Regions from separate parts of the Rouxiella badensis genome, predicted to be linked through region 1. Evidence: riboswitches for the same ligand, from Rfam matches in the RefSeq annotation. Region 1 holds a riboswitch; each other region holds the start of a gene.

Region 1 (3,274 bases):
GAACTTCCTGAGTGATTTTCATCGAGCAGAATTTTGGACCACACATCGAGCAGAAATGGGCGACCTTACCCGACTCCTGTGGCAGCGTTTCGTCGTGATAGGCGCGGGCCGTTGCGGGATCGAGCGCCAGATTGAACTGATCTTCCCAGCGGAATTCGAAGCGTGCCTTCGACATCGCGTTATCGCGGATCTGCGCGCCCGGATGGCCTTTGGCCAGATCGGCAGCGTGTGCGGCGATTTTGTAGGTAATCAAACCCTGTTTAACGTCCTCTTTGTTCGGCAGGCCAAGGTGTTCTTTCGGCGTGACGTAGCACAGCATTGCGCAACCAAACCAGCCGATCATCGCGGCGCCAATGCCTGAGGTGAAGTGATCATAACCCGGTGCAATATCGGTGGTGAGCGGGCCGAGAGTATAGAAAGGTGCCTCGTGGCACTTTTCCAGCTCTTCGGTCATGTTGCGGCGGATCATCTGCATCGGTACGTGGCCCGGACCTTCGATCATCACCTGCACGTCATACTCCCAGGCAATCTTGGTAAGCTCGCCCAGCGTTTGCAGCTCAGCAAACTGCGCTTCGTCATTGGCGTCCTGAATCGACCCCGGACGCAGGCCATCACCCAGCGACAGCGAGACATCGTAGGCAGCGCAGATTTCACAAATTTCACGGAAGTGAAGATAAAGGAAACTCTCTTTATGGTGCGACAGACACCATTTCGCCATGATGGAGCCACCGCGTGACACGATACCAGTCAGGCGTTTAGCGGTCATTGGCACATAGCGCAGCAGCACGCCAGCGTGAATAGTAAAGTAATCAACACCCTGTTCTGCCTGTTCCAGCAAGGTATCGCGGAACATCTCCCAGTTTAGATCTTCGGCGACGCCGTTAACCTTCTCCAGCGCCTGATAGATTGGCACGGTGCCAATAGGAACCGGGCTGTTACGCATAATCCATTCACGGGTTTCGTGGATGTAGCGGCCGGTTGACAGGTCCATCACCGTATCCGCACCCCAACGGGTCGACCACACCAGTTTCTCGACTTCTTCTTCGATAGACGAGGTGACCGCCGAGTTCCCGATGTTGGCGTTGACCTTGACCAGGAAATTACGGCCAATGATCATCGGCTCTGATTCAGGATGGTTGATGTTGGCGGGGATAATCGCGCGACCGGCCGCAACTTCGGCACGGACAAACTCTGGCGTGATGTTTTCCGGCAGGTGGGCGCCAAAGCTTTCTCCCGGATGCTGTTGCAGCAGCACTTCACCGCGAATACGCTCACGCCCCATGTTTTCACGCAGGGCGATGTATTCCATTTCCGGGGTGATAATGCCCTGACGTGCGTAGTGCAGCTGAGTGACCGTTTTCCCCGCTTTCGCTTTGCGCGGGCGCGGGAGATGCTCGAAACGCAGATGATCCAGGCCTTCGTCGGCCATGCGTTGCTGGGTAAAACCGGAGCTTACCTGCGGCAGCTCTTCGGTATCCTGACGCGCCTCAATCCAGCTGGCGCGGATCTTGTCCAGGCCGCGATGCACATCGATGTTGGATTGAGGATCGCCGTAAGGTCCGGCAGTGTCATAAACCGGGATCGCTTCATTGTCTTCAAACTTTGGAGCGTCTTTGGTACCGCCGATCATCGTCGGGCTGAGCTGGATCTCACGCATTGGCACCTGAATATCGGCGCGGCTACCCTGCAGATAAATACGTTTTGAATTTGGGAAGGCAACGCCTTGCAGGCTGTCGATAAAAGCCTGGGCTTCGGCACGCTGCTGGCGACGATTACTGGTTTTTTTTACCGGTTCATTCTGAAGTTCTGGGGTGTTCGACATAGCAAATTCCTCGTTTATCGCGAAAGGGAAAATTGCTTGTCAGGAGGTTTACAGCGGAAGTAAGGCGTTGTATTTGATTCTTGCGGCGTGGTAATTCCTGAATCAGGAAGCAGCGCAAAGTCCAAACGCAATAAATTACTCTTGTTCCCTTCGCGGGTACTAACCCGATCAGGTTCCGCGGATCCCGAATTAACGGTCTCAGCCTGGCAAATCTCAGTATAGAGAGGTCTGCGCTAGGCACTCCGACAAGAATTGGCCTGCACTTTCAGGCCGTTTAAGAAACCTCAATATACGAGGCTGATTATAAAACACAACCCTTTGCAGGGTTTTTAGGCAAAACTGTTAAGCCGGTCGAACAATCGCTGCATCGTTTGCAACAGTTGGCAAAGCCGCGATTTTATTGTCGAAGGCTAGCGTAATAAGTTGATCTTCAAGATCAAAACGGGCGTCCAACGCTTCGCCGATATCCGATAATGCGTAGTTAAATTCGAAAACGTTATCATCGTTGAAATCGGTTTCAGTATAACTGTCATGGAATGCCATGATAGCCTCGGTATTGGCCTCTAGGGCAGGATAGATTTTTGCCGCTGCCACAAAAAGAGTCTCTTGGGTGCCATCGGCTTCTTCAACTATCCTGTGATAAAGATGGAAATGTCCTGCTGAAAGATAGTCCACCAGATTCTGGCAGAAGTTGTCGAATGCTTTCTCATTCAGCGGCGTGTGTTTCTCTTTATTAGGTTTTAGGCCCACGAGAGTGCAGTAAGAAACCAAAAGTTCTTTGCGTGCGTGCAGCCATTGATCGATTAACTCATTGCTGCCACCAACGCGTTGGGTCAATCTTTCCAGACGATTTAGCATGGTTGACTCCGTGAGTAAGGTAAAAAAATGTCCAAAGGTTAAAGATTACTTATATGTAACTTTGCTTCCCAGATTGTCAGTGTCCTCGAGGTTATGCAACAACAATATGGAAATCCAAATCACAGAACAGCAGCGTGGCTGGTGGGTAGTCAGCCTTGAAGGTAAATTGTGGCTTCCAGAAGGATCCTTACCTAACGGATCCGCAAAGGATTTTTCCTTTACAGGAGATATTGGGCGACAGATCGGAGAATGGCAGGGCGAGCCGGTCTGGTTGATCCGCAAGTCGATGAAAGACGGCATGCAGTCGGCGCGGCAGCTATTGGATAGCGATCGCGGACTGTTCCAACTGGTAGGCCGTGGCGTTCAGCTGTCGGAGTTCTATCGGTCCCACAAGTTTTGCGGCTACTGCGGCCATGAAATGCACGTCAGTAAAACTGAATGGGCCGCGCTGTGTAGTCACTGCAAAGAGCGCTATTACCCGCAGATAGCCCCGTGCATGATAGTGGCTATTCGCCGTGGCAACGAGATCCTGCTTGCCCAGCACGTGCGTCATCGCGGCGGTGTACACACCGTGTTGGCCGGTTTTGCCGAAGT
Region 2 (3,274 bases), 1.5 Mb from region 1:
TCAAACTGGCTTACCAGCAGAGCAACGGCAGCACCGGCTATAACTACGGCGGCTACCGCAAAAATGGCGGGGTTGGCGATGGCGGCAACACCATCTGGCTGTCAAACTCCTACTGGTCAGATTTCAACGGTCAGGGCGAGCGCTCCTGGCAGCTGGCTTACTCGGTTGACCTCAGTGGGCTTGGCGTTCAGGGCCTGAGCTATGACGTGGCATACGTGCGCGGCGATAATATTCAGACCTCCGAAACCACCAACGGCCACGAGCACGAACTGTTTAACCAGATTCAGTACAAGGTGCCAGACGGCGTGGCGAAAGGCCTGAAGCTCAAACTGCGCTACTCGGTTCTGCGCGTATCTTCCGATGCCTCTTCGTATAACGTAGGCGGTAACGAAGTGCGCGTTTACGTCGAATACCCAATTTCTATCTTCTAATCGACCTCGACTAAGCGCACTATCTGCCTGAGTGAGCTCTTCACTCAGGCAATCTCTGCTAAAACACCATTTCAAAAAAAGCCAAACTGTAACTAGCTGGTAATATCCTCATTAAAAACTATTTAAAATATTTCTAAAGTTTTCTTAACAATTATTTAGCAACTAAAGCTAAAACTGCCGCTGCAGAAAGGTATTTATTAGGGACGAAGCCGTTAAATGATTTAGAAAGGTAATCACCTGGATTTATCAATGGCGCTGAATAATCCGCTTCAAAAGCTCCAGTTTGAAGACGAATACTGAGGAGTAAGGCTATGAAAGATTTAGTTAAAGACGTTTTATCAATATTCTCTCCACACGACGTTAAACCGGTTCTGATCCGTTCTGGGTTATCACATCGTGAATTAGCCTCCATGCGCGCCGTCGGCGTGACCTCCGTCAGTTGGGCGACCACCCTGGAGGAATTAAATAGCGCTTTTGTTAAGAAAGCTTTGGATGCCGGTGCCGTCGGCTACCACATCACCAACGTGGAATCCCATAAACAGGGCAATGAAGGACAGCACGTCATGGCAGGTACGGCCACGCTCTACAATATTAATCATAAACTGGCCTACGATTAACGCCCCAATGTCCTGACAAGATAATCAAACGCCGCAATTTCGAAAGATTTGCGGCGTTCAAAAACCTGTATTCGCGCAGGCCATTGTTAAGGACCAAAACGTAATAACCAGAATACCCGCACGCTATTTCCAACCCTTAACCCACTGTTTATTTAACCGAAAACCCCGCAGGCTTCGGCGATGGTTTATGTCGTGTATATTGTGGGTACAGGCCGTGAGAGAGAGCAATAGAGAGCTTGCTGTAAGTCACCTACATCCCTTATGCTAACCCCTTAGCTTCAATGACTCGGGGTGCCCTTCTTTGTGAAGGCTGAGAGATACCCGTATTACCTGATCTGGATAATGCCAGCGTAGGGAAGTCGTGGTATCCCACCGGTACCCCTTCTTGATCGCCGGTTGGGAGTTTTATGACCACTCGACCTACCGTTTTTCCCGGCGCATACGCCGCCAGTGCCTTACAACATCTTCGTCAAGCTTCTCCGCTGGTGCATTGCATCACCAATGACGTGGTGCAGTCGATCACCGCGAACGTTCTTCTGGCACTCGGGGCTTCTCCGGCGATGGTGGTTGACCCGCGTGAAGCCGCGCAGTTCAGCGCCATGGCCAGCGCGCTGCTGGTGAACGTCGGTACGCTCACCGAATCCCGTGCCGAATCCATGCTTGCCGCCATTCACGCCGCTAACCAGGCGCAGAAGCCGTGGGTGCTTGATCCGGTTGCCGTCGGCGCACTCAACTGGCGCTCAGAGTTTTGTCAGGAAATCATCAGACTTCAGCCTGCTGCAATCCGCGGAAACGCGTCTGAAATCATGGCGCTCAGCGGCCTGGCGGCTTCTGGTCGTGGTGTCGACAGCGCCGACACTTCATTGGCCGCACTGCCTGCTGCGCAAACTTTGGCTCGCCAGACCGGTGCGATTATTGCGGTCACCGGCGAGATTGACTACGTCACCGACGGTGAAAACAGTGTGTCAGTGCCGGGTGGCAATGTGCTAATGACCCGCGTAGTGGGCACTGGCTGTGCGCTCTCGGCCGTGGTTGCCGCTTTTACCTCTTTGCCGGGCGACCGTTTGGCAAACGTGGCTGCGGCCTGCCGCGTGATGTCTCGCGCCGGTGAGCTCGCCTGCGAGGTGGCTAAGGGGCCGGGCAGCTTTACGCCGGCATTTATGGACAATCTCTATCTGCTTGATGCTGAAAAGCTTAACGGAGGGGCGCTATGACCCGACGTATTAATGCGCTCACCATTGCAGGCACTGACCCAAGCGGCGGTGCGGGTATTCAGGCTGACCTGAAAACTTTCTCCGCGCTGGAGGCCTATGGCACCAGCGTTATCACCGCACTGGTGGCGCAAAACACCCGTGGCGTGCAGTCGGTCTATCACATTGATCCGCTATTCGTGGGGGCACAGCTCGACTCGGTGCTGAGCGACGTGCGCATTGACAGCGCCAAAATCGGCATGCTGGCCAACACACAGGTGGTGGAAGTGGTCGCAGAGCGGCTGCGCTATTACCGTAAGCTGGAAAAGGCTCCGGCCTACGTGGTGCTGGACACCGTGATGCTGGCAAAAAGCGGTGACCCGCTGCTGACGCCGGACGCCGTGGAGGCGCTGCGTAAATGGCTGTTGCCGCAGGTGTCGCTGATTACGCCAAATCTACCTGAGGCGGCGGCGCTGTTGGACTGCGCCGTCGCGACCGACGAGCGTGAGATGTGCCGCCAAGGTGAAGCGCTTTTGGAGATGGGGTGTGAAGCGGTATTGATGAAAGGAGGCCATCTGAGTGACAGTGAAAGCCCTGACTGGTTAATGACCGCTCACTATCGTGAACGCTTTACTGCGCCGCGCATTGCCACCCGTAATACGCACGGCACTGGCTGCACACTCAGCGCCGCGCTGGCTGCAATCAGGCCGAGAAAAGCTAACTGGATTGACACCGTCAGCGCAGCCAAAGACTATTTACAGCAGGCGTTGCAGCAGGCGGACTCTCTGGAAGTGGGTGAGGGCATCGGCCCGGTTCACCATTTTCATCGCTGGTGGTGACGCTGTTGCTCAAAGCAGCCTAAGGCACCTTCTGCCCGTTCAAACATTTGTAGCGCATCGTGTAGATGCTGCGCATCGAAGGGGTTTAACGGGTAGAACTTCTCCTGCTTGTGGGGTCGAAGTGAAAGCCTGAGGCGAGTGGGGCCAGTATTCTTTTTCAATATTTCAAACAGATAGCTGGCCACCGCGTGGGTCTC
Region 3 (3,274 bases), 330 kb from region 1:
CATGCGCTTATCCTGCCGCAGGAGTGGGCGTCACTGCCTGATTTTGCCCGTCACCCCATAGGCACCGGCCCCTATGCGGTGGTGCATAATCAGCAAACGCAGCTGAGGATCCGCGCCTTTGATGAGTATTTTGGCTATCGGGCGCTGCTCGATGAGGTCAACATCTGGGTACTGCCGGAGCTGACCGAGGAATTAGTGCACTCTGGCGTTCAACTACAGGCTGACGATACCGCTAACGATCAGCTTGAAAGTCGACTCGAAGAAGGCTGCTACTTTGTGCTCTTCGACCAGCGTTCTCCGGCGGGAAGCAATACTATGCTGCGGGAATGGCTGTGTGAGGTGATTAATCCGATTGCGCTGCTCAATGCTTCTGCTCCTGCGTATCAACGCTATTGGTCACCGGCATACGGATTATTGCCGCGCTGGCACCATCGACGCCCCCAGCTACAGCAGCCAAAACCGATAGATATTAAAGAACTCACCCTCACCTTTTACAGCGATCACTCAGAGTATCAGGACATCTGCCAGGCGCTCGCCCCGCTGCTGGCGGCACACGATGTGAAGCTCAACGTGCAGATAGTTGATTACGCTACCTGGCATCGTGGGGAGGCAAAGAGCGATTTGTGGCTCGGCAGCGCCAACTTTACCCTACCGATTGAGTTTTCGCTGTTTGCCACCTTGTTCGAGCTACCGCTGATGCAATTTTGTCTCGGTGACAGGCTTGAGAATGCGGCGCAGAAATGGCGTGCCGGTGAACTGCCACTGGCGGAATGGACGCAGAAACTGGTCAACGGCGGACACATTCACCCTCTGTTTCACCATTGGCTTTTGCTACAGGGACAGCGCAGCATGCGCGGCGTAAGGATGAATACGCTGGGTTGGTTCGACTTTAAATCTGCCTGGTTTGCGCCTCCTGACGCATAAACCCGCTTTCAACCCATTAACTTAATCTCTACAATAGCGCGTTCTCAACGGGGTGCTGATTCACGCTTTTCGCTACGGCGAAGCGGGGAAGAGGCTGAGAAAAAACCCGTCGAACCTGATCCGGTTAATACCGGCGAAGGGATTTGAGAGTGCATCCCGCTGACTCAAAGTCCTTTGCCCCCCCTATTTTTCTTTAGGTAAAGTTGGAGTGCAAAGTGTTTAAAAAATTACTGCCCTGCCTGATGCTTGTCGCCGCACCGGCGCTGGCCGCCAAGCCTGTTCTGACCGTTTACACCTACGACTCCTTCTCTGCCGACTGGGGCCCAGGTCCGGCCATCAAGAAAGCCTTCGAGGCCAACTGTGGCTGTGAACTGAAATATGTCCCGCTGGAAGACGGCGTCTCGCTGCTCAATCGCCTGCGTATGGAAGGAAAAAACAGCCCGGCTGACGTGGTTGTGGGTCTGGACAACAACCTGCTGCAGGCTGCGGAACAAACCGGTCTGTTCGCCAAACCGGCGGTCGACAAGACTGCGCTGGACATCCCGGGTGGCTGGAAAGACCGCACCTTCGTGCCATACGACTACGGCTACTTCGCCTTCGTGTATGACAAAAACAAGCTGAAGAATCCGCCGAAGAGCCTGCAAGAGTTGGTCGACAGCCCGCAACCGTGGACAATTATCTACGAAGATCCTCGCACCAGTACCCCAGGTCTGGGTCTGCTGCTGTGGGTACAAAAAGTCTACGGCGATAAAGCGCCTGAGGCCTGGCAGAAGCTGGCCAAGAAGACCGTGACCGTCACAAAAGGCTGGAGCGAGGCTTATGGCTTGTTCCTGAAGGGCGAGAGCTCCCTTGTGTTGAGCTATACCACCTCTCCGGCTTATCACATCATTGAAGAGAAAAAAGATAATTATGCGGCGGCCAACTTCAGCGAAGGCCAATACATGCAGGTTGAAGTTGCCGGCCAGTTGGCTGCCAGCAAACATCCTGAACTGGCTGCAAAATTTATGAAATTTGTCACCAGTCCGGGCTTCCAGAATGCGATCCCAACAGGCAACTGGATGTATCCTGCGGTCAAAACGCCGCTGCCGGCAGGATATGATGCCCTTATCGTGCCAGCTATTTCGCTTCAATACAGCGCCAAGACCGTCGCTGAAAACCGCAGTAAATGGACTCAGGCATGGCAGAACGCCGTCAGCCGCTGATCCCTGCCTGGCTATGGCCGGGTGCCATAGCCGCACTGGTTATCCTGCTGGTTGCCTTTTTGGCGCTGGGGTCGCTGCTGCACCACGCACCGGCGCTGGCGTTCAGGTCAGTCTGGCAGGACAGCTATCTCTGGCACGTCATTCGCTTTACCTTCTGGCAGGCATTGTTGTCGGCGCTGTGTTCCATGCTTCCTGCTATTTTGCTGGCGCGAAGTCTTTACCGCCGACGTTTTCCCGGCAGGCAGTGGCTGCTGCGTCTCTGCGCCATGACGCTGGTCCTGCCGGTGCTGGTTGCGGTGTTTGGTATTTTGAGCGTCTATGGCCGCGAAGGATGGCTTTCTCAGCTGTGTGCCCTCATTGGCCTTCCCTATCGCTTCTCACCCTATGGGCTACAAGGCATTCTGCTCGCCCACGTATTTTTCAATTTGCCACTGGCGACGCGATTGCTGCTGCAATCTCTTGAAAATATTGCCATTGAACAACGCCAGCTTGCCGCGCAGCTCGGCATGAACGGCTGGCAGCAGTTCAGGTTCGTAGAATGGCCCGCGCTGAAACGCCAAATATTGCCTGCGGGTGCGCTAATTTTTATGTTGTGCTTCGCCAGCTTTGCCACCGTGCTCTCACTCGGCGGCGGCCCGAAGGCCACCACCATTGAGCTGGCTATTTATCAAGCACTTAGTTACGACTATGACCTCGGCCGCGCCGCGCTGTTGGCGCTCATCCAGCTATTTTGCTGCCTTGGATTAGTGTTGCTCAGCCAGAAGCTGAGTCAAGCTCTGCCGGTGGGTCATACCCACGCGCAGCGCTGGCGCAATCCGGACGACTCTCTGCTGCGCCGAGTGTTTGATACTCTACTGATTACTCTCGCGTTATTGCTTATCCTGCCGCCGCTGCTCGCAGTAGTGCTTGGCGGAGTAAATGCTTCACTGTTAAACGTGCTGCAGCAAGACGCACTCTGGCAATCGCTGTGGATGTCGGTGCGCCTCGCCGCAGGCAGCGGCCTACTCTGCTTGTTGCTGACCATGATGCTGCTATGGACCAGTCGAGAACTGCGATTGCGGCAGCGTCATCAATGGGGCCAGAGCTTTGAGCTTTCCGGCATGCTGATTCTGGCGATGCCCGGTATCGTTCTTGCCACCGGCTTCTTT

Evidence for each region. A riboswitch is a leader RNA that binds a small molecule or an ion and turns the genes downstream of it on or off. The one in region 1 is predicted to bind thiamine pyrophosphate.
Region 2: it holds a riboswitch for thiamine pyrophosphate, as region 1 does, so the genes downstream of both, thiM (hydroxyethylthiazole kinase) here and thiC (phosphomethylpyrimidine synthase ThiC) in region 1, are expected to answer to the same signal.
Region 3: it holds a riboswitch for thiamine pyrophosphate, as region 1 does, so the genes downstream of both, thiB (thiamine ABC transporter substrate binding subunit) here and thiC (phosphomethylpyrimidine synthase ThiC) in region 1, are expected to answer to the same signal.

Annotation. Positions count from the first base shown of each region.
Region 1 is NZ_CP114062.1:3,754,622-3,757,895, reverse strand. Features, by position in the region: gene thiC (phosphomethylpyrimidine synthase ThiC) at 1-1,822, opposite strand, end outside; TPP riboswitch at 1,951-2,077, opposite strand; gene O1V65_RS17300 (Rsd/AlgQ family anti-sigma factor) at 2,165-2,680, opposite strand; gene nudC (NAD(+) diphosphatase) at 2,787-3,274, shown strand, end outside.
Region 2 is NZ_CP114062.1:219,078-222,351, forward strand. Features, by position in the region: gene O1V65_RS01210 (OprD family outer membrane porin) at 1-431, shown strand, start outside; gene O1V65_RS01215 (YdgH/BhsA/McbA family protein) at 743-1,048, shown strand; TPP riboswitch at 1,326-1,422, shown strand; gene thiM (hydroxyethylthiazole kinase) at 1,456-2,262, shown strand; gene thiD (bifunctional hydroxymethylpyrimidine kinase/phosphomethylpyrimidine kinase) at 2,259-3,077, shown strand; gene O1V65_RS01230 (hypothetical protein) at 3,062-3,274, opposite strand, start outside.
Region 3 is NZ_CP114062.1:3,428,544-3,431,817, forward strand. Features, by position in the region: gene sgrR (HTH-type transcriptional regulator SgrR) at 1-924, shown strand, start outside; TPP riboswitch at 963-1,084, shown strand; gene thiB (thiamine ABC transporter substrate binding subunit) at 1,140-2,126, shown strand; gene thiP (thiamine/thiamine pyrophosphate ABC transporter permease ThiP) at 2,102-3,274, shown strand, end outside.